3 regions of the Margalitia sp. FSL K6-0131 genome follow, and region 3 is predicted to be linked to each of the others. Evidence: riboswitches for the same ligand, from Rfam matches in the RefSeq annotation. Region 3 holds a riboswitch; each other region holds the start of a gene.

Region 1 (4,207 bases), 1.2 Mb from region 3:
AGTTCTCCAGAATCTAATGCTTTATTTGGCATTACATAATCTGAATACTTTACAATTTGTAAATCAATTCCTTTTTTCTTCAAAATCGGCTTGGCTTTTTCTAAAATGACAGCATGTGGTGTATTAGATGCACCCACAACTAATTTTGTATCGCTATTACTAGATGAATTTTTCGTTCCGCAAGCAGCCAGTGAAACAATTAATAAAGAAGCTATGAAAATACCTAACCATTTTTTCATTTCTTAACCCTCCTGATGTTTTTAACGTTTATCTATTTTTTTTGTTATAAAATCTCCAAGAAATTGGATGATAAACACGATAATTAAAACTAGAATAGTAGCAAATACAGTTACATCATTTCGGCCTCTTTCAAAACCGTCCATATATGCAACATTTCCTAAACCACCGGCGCCAATTGCTCCGGCCATCGCTGTGTAACCGACAATAGCAATAGCAGTGACCGTTATACCTGAAACAATAGCGGGCATTGATTCTGGTAATAATACTTTAAAAATAATTGTACCTGTTGAGGCACCCATTGATTTTGCTGCTTCAATGACACCTTTGTCTATTTCACGAAGACCAATTTCCACAAGCCTAGCATAGAATGGAGCAGCCCCAATAATTAAGGCCGGTAAAGCTGCTGTTTCTCCAATAATTGTTCCTACAAGTAATTTCGTAAAAGGGATTAGTAGGACGATTAAGATAATAAACGGTATGGACCGAAATATATTAACGACAGCGGAAATAATCGAATGGATAAATCGATTTTCCCATGCTTGACCTTTAGCAGTAAGAAATAGTAAAAGTCCTAAAATAATACCTAAAATGAAAGTGGCGAGAACAGACCAAAAAGACATATATAATGTTTCCCATACAGCCTCTTTCATTGATAGCCATTCAACATCCGGAAAAAATTTCTCCATCATTTTACTTCATCACCTCCACGCCAACTTGCTGTTCTTTCAAATAATGGATTGCTTGCTCCATTTCTTTTTCGTGACCAACAATTTGTAAAAATAAGGTTCCATAGGAGCCATTCTGCGTTTGTGAAATATTCCCTTGCAAGATATTAATGGATAATGGAAACTCCCTAATTAAATTTGTTATAATCGGCTGCTCTGTTGAACCACCAATAAAGGTTAATTTTATTACGAGTCCATCCGGATACTTTTGCAGTAAATGGGAAACTACTTCTTTTGTATCTTCCTGTTCGGATACTTGCTGAACAAATCGTTTTGTAATTTGCTGCTGCGGGTTTTTAAAGACCTCCAGAACTGGTCCTGTTTCTACTATCTTCCCATTTTCCATCACTGCGACCCGATGGCATATTTTGCGAATGACGTGCATTTCATGTGTAATTAAAACAATGGTTAATCCCAATTGTTTATTGATGTCTACTAATAAATCTAAAATCGAATCTGTAGTTTGTGGATCAAGCGCTGAAGTAGCCTCATCACAAAGAAGAACCTTCGGATTATTAGCTAATGCACGAGCTATCCCTACTCTTTGCTTTTGTCCTCCACTTAATTGGGATGGATATGCATTTTCTCTACCCTCAAGCCCGACAAGCTTAATAAGCTCATCAACTCTCTTCATACGTACTTTTTTTGGTACACGGGCAATTTCTAATGGGAAGGCAATATTTTCACGCACGGTTCGAGACCATAATAGATTAAAATGCTGAAAAATCATGGCAATATCTTGTCTAGCTTTTCTCAATGCTTTGCCTTTTATTTTGGAAATCTCCTGCCCTGCTACTCGAACAACACCCGAGGTAGGAAGCTCCAATCCATTTAACATACGAATAAGTGTACTCTTTCCGGCACCAGAATATCCGATTACTCCAAAGATTTCCCCTTCCTTGATTTGCAAATCAATATTATCAACCGCAGTGACCACTTTATTTTTCGTTTTAAATTGTTTTCTCACTTGTTGAATCGTAATCAAATTATTTCCACCTTCTTTTCCCGAAATGTTCCAAATAAAAATGCCTCTCTGCAATGAGCAGAAAGGCACGCAAATATGATGTCCTTTCTCTCATCTTCCAAAACAATACAAGATTGTTTTGTGTGAATTGGCACCATTTCAGTTATGAACTGATGGTTGCCGGGTTTCATAGGGCACATCCCTCCACCTCTCTTGATAAGAGCACACATTTATTCAATTGAAATTAAGTTCATATAATTACGAAAGTGATTGTAACACGCAAAGAATTAACATGTCAAAGGAAAATTATACATTTCTAAAAAGAAACCGCTTCCGCTTGTTCGTCATAATCTCGACATAACCAAAAAACGGATTCTAACAATAGAAAATGCCGGAATGAACCCTCGTAAACAACATGATTATATTTTCTTAATTGTGATAATCGAATATTCCCGCTTAATAGATCCATTGCAATTGGTTTTCCCATTATCATTTTCGTATCTATTTCATCTACTTGATTCGTTTTTTCAAAGGAAAATTCATTTTTAGAAAACCAAACGACCCAAGTTTCCTTTTCTATACATATACAAAAAGTAAGAGGTTCATTTGGCAACAAGGCCTGTATGTGATTCCGGGCAAAAAAATGATATTTTAATTTTGTTAAGCAGCTTTCCATATAATCATCCCATTCAATCGTTATTTAACTGTAAAATACTTTAAACATCTCCTTATCTCCTCCTAAAATTTATCTGCAATTTTCGCGTTTAAAAACAAAAAAGGACAACAATCATCAAATCACGACTGTTATCCTACTTATTTCCCAAGAAATATGTGATATTTTGGATATATTACTACCTATTTGTAATATTCGTTCTAAAGTGTTTTTAATTTTTCGAATATGAATGGAACAGAATGAAATGCATAAATTTTTTCCCTTAATACTCCGTTTTGAAAAAGGAGTAGGCAAGGGACACTTTCTATTTGAAATTTTTCGGCAAGTTGTGGAGAGTAATTTAAATCTGTTTTATACATTTGTAAGGAAGGTAAAAGTTCTTCTGTTATTCTGAGAATCTTACCCGCAACCTGGCATGTACCACATAAAGGAGTATATAAATAGAGGGTATAACTTTTATCTTGCATTACCATCATTTCGCTGATTTCTTCATATGTTAAATCGTTCACGTTCTATCATCCTATCTATGGAAAAACACCTTGGAAGAACCAAGGTGTTTTTGATTAATCTTCGTTAATCATTTCTTGATATTGTTCTGCAGTCAATAATTCGCTTATTTCCTCTTTATTAGATGGTTCCACTACGATCATCCACGCTTTTTCATATGGTGATTCATTTACAAATTCAGGGCTGTCATTTAAATCTTCGTTAACAGCCACAACTTTTCCGCTTATTGGTGCATAAAGCTCGGATACTGTTTTAACAGATTCCACACTCCCGAATGGTTCGTCAGCTTGCACTTCTGTTCCTACCTCAGGAAGCTCCACGAAAACGATGTCGCCTAGCTCAGACTGCGCAAAATCTGTAATTCCGATGCGAACATTACCGCCTTCATCTTTTACCCACTCATGTTCTTCTGAATAACGTAATTCACTTGGTAAACTCATTGAAAAATCCCTCCATCAATATGTTCAAAAATACAGGTGAAATTCCCATAATAATATGTACTCACCCAACTTGCGTTTAAAGTCGAAATTCGACTTATGATATTAATACATAACAAGTTAATATTTACATAAAAGTTGTATGTAAATCAAGAATTTACTACATTCTTATCCCCATTTTTGTGCAAATTCTTCTTCCTTGAATCCAACTGTTACATCTTTCCCATCTGTAACTAGTGGCCGCTTCATTAACATTCCATCAGAAGCAAGTATATCAAGTAATTCATCTTCTGATGCACTTTTTATTTTATCTTTTAATCCGAGTTCCCGATATTTTTGTCCACTCGTATTAAAGAACTTTTTTAAATCTAATCCACTTAAATGGTAGAGCTTTTTTAATTCCTCTTTAGATGGCGGCGAGTCCACAATATGAATTTCTATCAATTCATGCTTATGACTCTCTAACCATTTTTTTGCTTTTCGGCAAGTACCGCATTTAGGATACCAATAAAACGTCAATGCCATCTGCGTTTCACTTCCTTTCTCATGGATAGTACAATCATGCTGCAATAATACTATTTCGACACAAATTTTATTTTACCTTCTATGCTAATAGCAAATTTATTGATTTTTATCCTATTCCCATTTGCGTTTTAGCTGA
Region 2 (4,207 bases), 950 kb from region 3:
CGAAAGCTTGCTATTATTGATGGAGAGATAGGCTATATCGGTGGTTTTAATATTGGAGATGAGTATTTAGGCTTAGATGATAAGTTTGGCTACTGGAGAGATACTCATTTGAAAATTTCTGGCAAAGCTGTTTATGCAATGCAAACACGATTCATTCTTGATTGGAATCAGGCATCCTCAAAGGAAATCCGATATGAAACAAGATATTTTCCTGATATAGAATCAACAGGAGATACTGATGTCCAAATCGTTTCGAGCGGACCTGATTCGGAATGGGAGCAAATTAAAAACGGATATATTAAAATGATCAATTCTGCTAAAAAATATATTTACATGCAGACACCATATTTTATCCCGGATGATAGTTTGCTCAATGCCTTAAAAATCGCAGCCTTATCAGGTGTTGATGTGCGCTTGATGATTCCGGATAAGCCGGATCATATGTTTGTGTACTGGGCAACCTATTCGAATGTTGGAGAGCTTTTGAAAACAAATGCGAAGGTCTATATTTATGAAAATGGGTTTATTCACGCGAAAATGCTTGTGGTGGACGGAAAAATTGCAACCGTTGGAACAGCCAATATTGATAACCGCAGCTTCCGCTTAAACTTTGAAGTAAATGCCTTTTTATATAGCCAATATATCGCGAAAAAACTCGAAAACATTTACAAAGAGGATATGAAAAAATCTCGGGAACTCACCCTGGAGGATTATCGAAAACGCCCAATGTATATACGTTTTAAAGAATCCGTTTCCCGCCTACTGTCACCAATATTATAGTGGAAAAGAGCACAGGTCCCTCGTCCCGCCTTTTGGGATTAGGGACCTGTCTCTTCATCCATGTTCCACTTTTACATTCCCCCTTTTTTTAAAAAAATCCTTTGACATCAAGACATTCCAGACGTACAATCTGTTTAATTAAATAGGCAATTTTTTAAGGATTGTTGCTTTTTATGTTTTTTAGGTGTTCGCTTCGAAAGCAACAAAGTTTATGAAAAGAGCCATAACTACTAATATGCGGGGTGTGGAAATTGGATGTTTCATTCGATACGAAAGTGGTTCATAATTCATTAAAAAACACGAATTCTATCCATAGCAAAACAACACCAATCTATCAAACAACGGCTTTTACTTTCTCGTCTTTAGAAGAATTGGAGGGATTCTACCAAGGAAAATCTCCTTATCTGTACAGTCGGACGGGAAATCCGAATACGGATGAACTGGGACAAGCAGTTGCAGCTTTGGAAGGTGCACCAGCTGGAGTGGCAACCTCGTCAGGACTGTCTGCCATTCTAGCGGGAATTTTATCTGTTGCAAAAGCGGGAGATCACGTTGTGGCAGCGGAAGACCTTTATGGAGGAACCTATCATCTATTAAAAGAAGAGCTGAAACAATTCGGTATTGAAACTACCTTTGTTCCATTTGAAAATAGCGCACAAGTGAAAAACGCCATTCAAAAAAACACAACACTACTCTATACCGAAACGGTAACCAATCCATTTTTACGAGTGGAGAATATCGGAAAACTTGTCGAAATTGCAAAAGAAAAATCTATTATCACGATGGTAGACAATACTTTCGCGAGTCCTTATTTAAAGCAGCCATATCTGGAAGGAGTCGACCTTGTTGTACATAGTGCGACCAAATATTTAGGCGGCCATAGTGATGTAACCGCAGGAGTTTTAGTGGGACACACTGACATTGTGAAAAAAGCACGTGAAAAAGTAGTCAACCTCGGCGCAAATTTAAGTCCATTTGAGGCGTGGCTTGCATGCCGTGGCTTAAAAACTTTAGCACTAAGAATGGAACGTCAGGCATTAAATGCTAAAGAGTTAGCACATGCGCTACATGCAAATCCTTCTGTAAAAAAAGTTTACTATCCTGAATATGTATCGGAAAAAGGGAACGGAGCCATAGTAACAATTGAATTAGGGGAAAATTGCGATATTAGCCGATTCTTTTCATCTCTTGGCTGGGTAAAAATCGTTCCTACCTTAGCCGGCGTTGAAACAACTGTTTCCTATCCGCTTGGAACATCTCATCGGGCATTACCGCCGGAACTCCAAGATAAAATTGGAATCAATAAACAAGTGGTTCGCATCTCAATAGGAATTGAAAGTGCAAGCGATATAATTAAACAATTTGAGCAAGCCATCCAAGCTTCCCTTTAATGGCGGAATTTGCAACACATTAAAAAGCGAGTATTTAAAAAATTTTAAAAAAACTATTGACTTATGAATTATCACTCTTCTATAATGCACATTAGAAGCAATTTTAAATTTTATGAAAACTAAACGAATACTCTTATCGAGAGCGGCGGAGGGACTAGGCCCTGTGATGCCCGGCAACCATCAAACACATAAGTTTGATAAGGTGCTAATTCCTACAGATCCATGAGATCTGAAAGATAAGGGGAGGAACCTGCATAACAAGCCCTCTTCTTATGAAGAGGGCTTTTTTAATTCCTCTTTAGAACCTCACCCCTGTCTTTAAATTTCTCGATGAAAACCTAATCAAAAATTGGAGGAATGTAAAAATGACAGAACAAAAACAGCTTCGCCCAGAAACTTTATTACTTCATGGAGGTCAACAAGCAGATCCAGTCACTGGTTCTCGCGCCGTTCCCCTTTATAAAACTACTTCCTATGTTTTCAAAGATACGGATTATGCTCAAGGATTGTTTGCTTTAGAACAGGAAGGTTTCATCTATACTCGAATTGGAAATCCGACTGTAGATGTATTTGAAAAACGAGTAGCCCTTTTAGAAGGTGGCACAGCAGCAGTAGCTCTTTCATCTGGAGCAGCAGCGATTGCTTTTTCCATTTTAAACCTGGCAGGTACAGGGGATGAGATCGTAGCAGCTGGTAACCTTTATGGGGGAACTTACAATCTATTTGCAGTCACCCTTCCAAAGTATGGTATTAATGTGAAATTTGTCGATGCAGATGATCCGGAAAATTTTCGAAAAGCAATCACTCCAAAAACAAAAGCATTGTTTGCAGAAATTATTGGAAATCCAAGCTTACACGTATTAGATGTTGAAGCCGTTTCAAAAGTTGCTCATGAAAATGGCATTCCATTGATTGTAGATAATACTTTCGGTACGCCATACTTAACAAACCCGATTAAATGGGGAGCAGATGTTGTTGTACACTCAGCAACCAAATGGATTGGCGGACACGGTACAGCAATCGGCGGTGTTGTTGTCGATGGCGGAAAGTTTGATTGGAACAGCGATAAATTCCCTGGATTTAAAGATCCAGACCCAAGCTACCATGGTTTGCGTTACGGAGTAGATGTCCCACAAGCCGCTTTTGCTACAAAGCTTCGTGTCCAATTGCTTCGTGACTTTGGGCCGGCATTAAGTCCAGATAGTGCGTTTTTATTTTTACAAGGTCTTGAGACATTACATTTACGTGTTCCGAAACATAATGAAAATGCTTTAAAGGTCGCGCAATTTTTACAAAGTCACCCTGCAGTTGAATGGGTAAGCTATACAGGATTAGAAAGTCATCCATCCCATGAATTAGCGAAAAAGTATTTCAAAGATGGCTTTGGTTCCATCGTGAACTTTGGTATCAAAGGCGGAAGAGAAACAGGACGCAAAGTGATTGACAATATTCAACTATGGTCACATGTTGCCAATGTCGGTGATGCAAAATCATTGATTATTCATCCTGCATCTACTACCCATCAGCAATTAAGTGCGGAAGATTTAAAACAAACCGGTGTAACGGAAGAATTAATTCGTTTATCTGTTGGTTTAGAAGCAGCAGAAGATATCATTGCAGATCTTGAGCAAGCTATTTTAAAGGCAACGGCTGTTTCGGTCTCATGACAAAAATTCAAACCGTTAGTATCGGCAACATGAAACTGGAAAATGGCGGGGTTTTAAATATTGAACTCGCGTATGAAAGACGTGGACCTGAGGATGCGCCGGTCATCTTGGTGTGCCATGCCTTGACAGGAAACCAGTTCTCCATCGGAACGGAAAGAGAGCCCGGCTGGTGGAGCGGGCTCATTGGCAGCGGTAAGTATATTGATACGAATCATTGGCAAGTCATTACATTCAATGTTTTGGGAGGCTGTGACGGATCGACAGGACCTTTATCTATCCATCCTGATACTCAGGACACATATCGCTCAGCATTTCCGGCAATAACCATCCGCGATATGGTTAAGGCAGAACGCCTGGCACTGGATCAGC
Region 3 (4,207 bases):
AGATCACTGTCATCACCATTGATGCCAATTTTAATCGTACGTGTTTTTCCATTACTTGATGATGCGGAACTAGATCCACATGCTGATAATACAGAAACGGTTAAAACTAATGCTGCAAAAATAACAAAAAACTTTTTCATCCTCTTTTCCTCCTCACATATCTTGACCATGAATTTCCTAAACTTTGAATTAGTTGAACTATAACGACAAGCAATACAACGGTAATCACAATAACAATAGTGATAAATCGTTGATATCCATATGTAATTGCTAAGTCTCCCAACCCGCCTGCACCAACGGCACCAGCTGCTGCCGTTGATCCGATTAGACCAATCGTCGCAGTGGTAAACGAAAGAATTAAAGATGGTATGGCTTCAGGAAGGATAAATTTCGTGATAATTTGAAATTTCGTAGCCCCCATTGCATATGCCGTTTCCAGCACCCCTTTATCTACCTCCAGCATCGAATTTTCTATTAATCTAGCTAAATAAGGTCCAACAAAAATCGATAAAGGGACAATTGCGGCTGCTACTCCGATTGAAGTTCCCGTTATGAGCCTTGTAAAAGGAATAATTGCAACTAGCAAAATGATGAACGGAACGGATCGGACAATATTGATAATCGTATTCAAAACAGTAAAGACTGCTTTATTTTCCATAATGTGCCCCGGTCTAGTCACAACTAAGATAATGCCTAATGGCAATCCGATGATGGTTCCAAAAATGAAGGAACCGAGCACCGTCAGAAACGTTTCTTGGCACGCCTGCAAAAACTGCGGCCAGAAAAACTCCCAATTAAGCTCCATGTGGTAAAACCTCCTTCACCTCTATACCATTTTCTAAAATAAATTGAATAGCCTTTCTACTCTCTTCCTGTGATCCTTCCAGTGCAACAAACAAGTTTCCATATGGTCTATCCTGCAGCTCTGTTATGGACCCGTACAGAATATTTAAGTGAATATCAAATTTCTTGGAAACCTCCGATAATAATGGATTTGCTGCTCTGTCACCCAAGAAGACAAGTCGATAAAACTTGCCGCTTGAAAGTGTTTTGGAAAGACTAGGCGGAACTTCATTTTGCAACACCGTATTAACAAAGTTGCGAGTAATCGTTTTTTGTGGATTGGTAAATACTTCATATACTGTCCCTTCCTCTACGATTTCGCCATTATCAATAACCGCTACCTTGTCACACAAATCTCGAATAACACTCATCTCATGAGTGATTAAAACAATCGTGAGGTTATATGATTTGTTTACTTTGCGCAAAAGCTCCAAAACATTCTTTGTTGTTTCAGGATCGAGAGCGGACGTGGCCTCATCACAAAGCAATAAATCCGGATCGGTGACCAATGCTCTTGCTATACCGACACGCTGCTTTTGCCCGCCAGACAGATGGCCAGGATAAACATTTTCTTTCCCAGTAAGACCAACGAATTCAATCAATTCTTTTACTTTTGCCTGAACATCTTTCTTCTTTTTGCCTTCCAAATATAGCGGCATGGCAATGTTATCAAAGACCGTTTTAGCAGAAAGTAAATTAAAATGCTGAAAAATCATACCGATTTTCCTGCGGGTTTTACGCAGCTCCTTTTCATTTAATGACATCAAGTCCAATCCATTAAGATGGATTGTCCCCTCTGTCGGTTCTTCCAATCTATTTAGGCATCTGATTAAAGTACTTTTTCCAGCCCCTGAAAAACCAATGATCCCAAAGATGGATCCTTTATCGATTGTCAAATTAATATCTTTTAATGCATGAATCGGCGGCTTCCCTGGATAAACCTTTGAGACATTTTTAATTTCAATCAAGTTGTCATTCCCTCCTAAGTGAATTTTAATCAAGTAAACTGATGAGATAACTTGGTTTTAGAATTAATTTGACGGCCTATTTTCATGAGTTTCCCCTTTGAAAAACCAAAAAACCCTTCCTCTTATCCATATAAAGATAAGAAGAAGGGTTTATATAATAAGCCGTTCTACTTCTTATCTTTCAAATCGATTTCTCGATTTGCAGGAATTAGCACGGTATTTGCAAAAATAGCAAACCCGTTGCCGAGGTTTCATCGGGCCAGTCCCTCCACCTCTCTGGATAAGTAATAGCGTTTTTTATTTAATTTTTGAACTTGCAAGACTAATAATATTGCGATTTTTAAAATAAGTCAAGAGTTTTTTGAAACTTACGGTTTAATTAATAATTTTTGCTTTAAGTGGGAGATTGACTTAATGATGGCATAGCTTAATGGAGATGCAATTATTGCCCCACCAATGGAATATATGATCACCCATTTGATGATATCGTCAATATTATAAGAACTAGGATCTATGAATATATTTCGATCATTAATTAAAAAACCTATTAGAATAATAAAAAGCGAGGAAAAAAAGCTATATATCCAGAGCTTTGAGCCCGGGATAATCGGTTTAACTTTAAAAGTAATGAATAAATAAACTAAAATAGATTGGACAATGGATAGCTTAAATAAATCCGGAAACCACAAATAAGGTATCATTCCAATGAAAAGAGACCCAATTACTGATATTACAATGCCTGCCGCTACACCAATAAGTAATAACATAATCCACCCCCTAAAGACAGCTTATGAACATTCATATAATAACATTAGTATTCACGTAATTCTAAATTTACTTTAATTTACTACTTACAAATTATATAAAATTAACTAAAAAAGGTTAAAAGAACATCCGCTTGTTCTTTTAACCTTTTTCTATCTATTTACTCGCATATTCCCGCTGAAATCCATAATTCAGCATGGCAGTCGAATCCTTATAAACCCCTTCCTTGCTTGAATGCAGCACTACAGATATAAGGTTTTTCCCATCTCTTGTCGCGGATGACACTAAGCAATGTCCCGCCTGATCGGTAAAACCTGTTTTAATTCCATCTGCTCCTTGAAAGAAGTTGTCACTGCCTCGGTTTACAAGTTCGTTTCGATTGTAAAAGGTGAAAAAGGAATCCTTGTAGGTTTCCTCACTGACAATTTCACGGAAGACTTGATTTTTTCTTGCCTCTCTTGCAATGATAGCCAAATCCTTTGCAGTAGAATAATGATTTGGATCGTGAAGCCCATGAGGATTTACAAAATTCGAGTGGGTTGCCCCAATTTCCTTCGCCTTCTCGTTCATTAACCCTGCAAAATAGTGAATCCCTTCCTCTGGACTCATATTCGGTTTCCCACTATCTTTCTTGGCGATATAAATAGCAATCGTTCTTGCAGCATCATTTCCGGATGGAAGAAGCATTGCTCGCAAAAGAACCTTTAATGGAATCACATCACCTCGTTTTAGACCGGCTGAGCTTTCATCAGTAGTTCTTAAGGAAACTTCATCCCCCACCCGCACCAGATCATTCAGATTTCCTTTATCAAGCGCAACCAACGCAGTTAGGATTTTCGTGGTGCTAGCAGGATAAAGGCGTTTATTTTCATTTTTTGCAAATAAAATATTCCCGTTATCCTCATCCATCAGCACTCCTGCTTCCCCTTGGATCGGCAGATTTTCTGAATTGGAATGGATGAAATTCAACTTCATGTTTTTTCCCATATCAAAATGCTGAAATAGAAATATACCTCCTATGACCGCTATAAGGACAAAGATCTTCTTCAAATCCCTTTCACTCCCCTGAAAATTTTCCCATATTAACTTTAACGGAAATTACTTAAATGCCGTGTAAGGATTTCTAAAGAAAAGCTTAAAAAAAGCTAATGATGTGAAGGTTTGAAAAAAGCCATCCTTTAAGACAGAAAGAGATTACCTGCTATTCGGCAATCTCTCCATTGGAAGCATAATTTTAAAATTGGTTTCATTCTTGTTGCTTGTTGCCTCAATCGTTCCATTGTGGAGCTCCACGATGCTTTTCGTGATTGCTAAACCGAGCCCGGATCCACCTGTATCAATGGAACGGGATTTTTCCACCCTATAAAACCGTTCAAATATAAACGGCAAATCCTCCTCTGGTATGGGATTCCCGTAATTCACTACTTCTGCAACTACCATGTTTTTTTCTTTTCCAACCCTTATATCAATGCATTTTCCTTCTTTTCCGTATTTCAGTCCATTTGAAATTAAATTTTCGAACACTCTTACCAATTTATCTCCATCTGCTTCAATAAAAATACTCTCAAATTCACTTTTTAATTGAATTTCCATTTGTCGTTCTTCCAGCTGCGGCAAAAATTGCGCCGAAA

What was found. A riboswitch is a leader RNA that binds a small molecule or an ion and turns the genes downstream of it on or off. The one in region 3 is predicted to bind S-adenosylmethionine.
Region 1: linked by a shared signal. The riboswitch ahead of NSQ59_RS08045 (methionine ABC transporter ATP-binding protein) and the one ahead of NSQ59_RS02580 (methionine ABC transporter ATP-binding protein) in region 3 are both predicted to bind S-adenosylmethionine.
Region 2: linked by a shared signal. The riboswitch ahead of NSQ59_RS06895 (O-acetylhomoserine aminocarboxypropyltransferase/cysteine synthase family protein) and the one ahead of NSQ59_RS02580 (methionine ABC transporter ATP-binding protein) in region 3 are both predicted to bind S-adenosylmethionine.

What each region holds. Positions count from the first base shown of each region.
Region 1 covers NZ_JBBOZS010000001.1:1,678,122-1,682,328, reverse strand. The annotation lists gene NSQ59_RS08055 (MetQ/NlpA family ABC transporter substrate-binding protein) at 1-239, opposite strand, end outside; gene NSQ59_RS08050 (methionine ABC transporter permease) at 261-929, opposite strand; gene NSQ59_RS08045 (methionine ABC transporter ATP-binding protein) at 931-1,950, opposite strand; SAM riboswitch class I at 2,038-2,152, opposite strand; gene NSQ59_RS08040 (hypothetical protein) at 2,246-2,605, opposite strand; gene NSQ59_RS08035 (thioredoxin family protein) at 2,803-3,111, opposite strand; gene gcvH (glycine cleavage system protein GcvH) at 3,166-3,549, opposite strand; gene NSQ59_RS08025 (arsenate reductase family protein) at 3,715-4,071, opposite strand; gene NSQ59_RS08020 (glycosyltransferase family 2 protein) at 4,183-4,207, opposite strand, start outside.
Region 2 covers NZ_JBBOZS010000001.1:1,451,171-1,455,377, forward strand. The annotation lists gene cls (cardiolipin synthase) at 1-780, shown strand, start outside; gene NSQ59_RS06890 (trans-sulfuration enzyme family protein) at 1,032-2,171, shown strand; SAM riboswitch class I at 2,302-2,414, shown strand; gene NSQ59_RS06895 (O-acetylhomoserine aminocarboxypropyltransferase/cysteine synthase family protein) at 2,537-3,838, shown strand; gene metX (homoserine O-acetyltransferase MetX) at 3,835-4,207, shown strand, end outside.
Region 3 covers NZ_JBBOZS010000001.1:499,138-503,344, reverse strand. The annotation lists gene NSQ59_RS02590 (MetQ/NlpA family ABC transporter substrate-binding protein) at 1-140, opposite strand, end outside; gene NSQ59_RS02585 (methionine ABC transporter permease) at 137-805, opposite strand; gene NSQ59_RS02580 (methionine ABC transporter ATP-binding protein) at 795-1,811, opposite strand; SAM riboswitch class I at 1,983-2,098, opposite strand; gene NSQ59_RS02575 (hypothetical protein) at 2,180-2,578, opposite strand; gene NSQ59_RS02570 (D-alanyl-D-alanine carboxypeptidase family protein) at 2,733-3,626, opposite strand; gene NSQ59_RS02565 (sensor histidine kinase) at 3,771-4,207, opposite strand, start outside.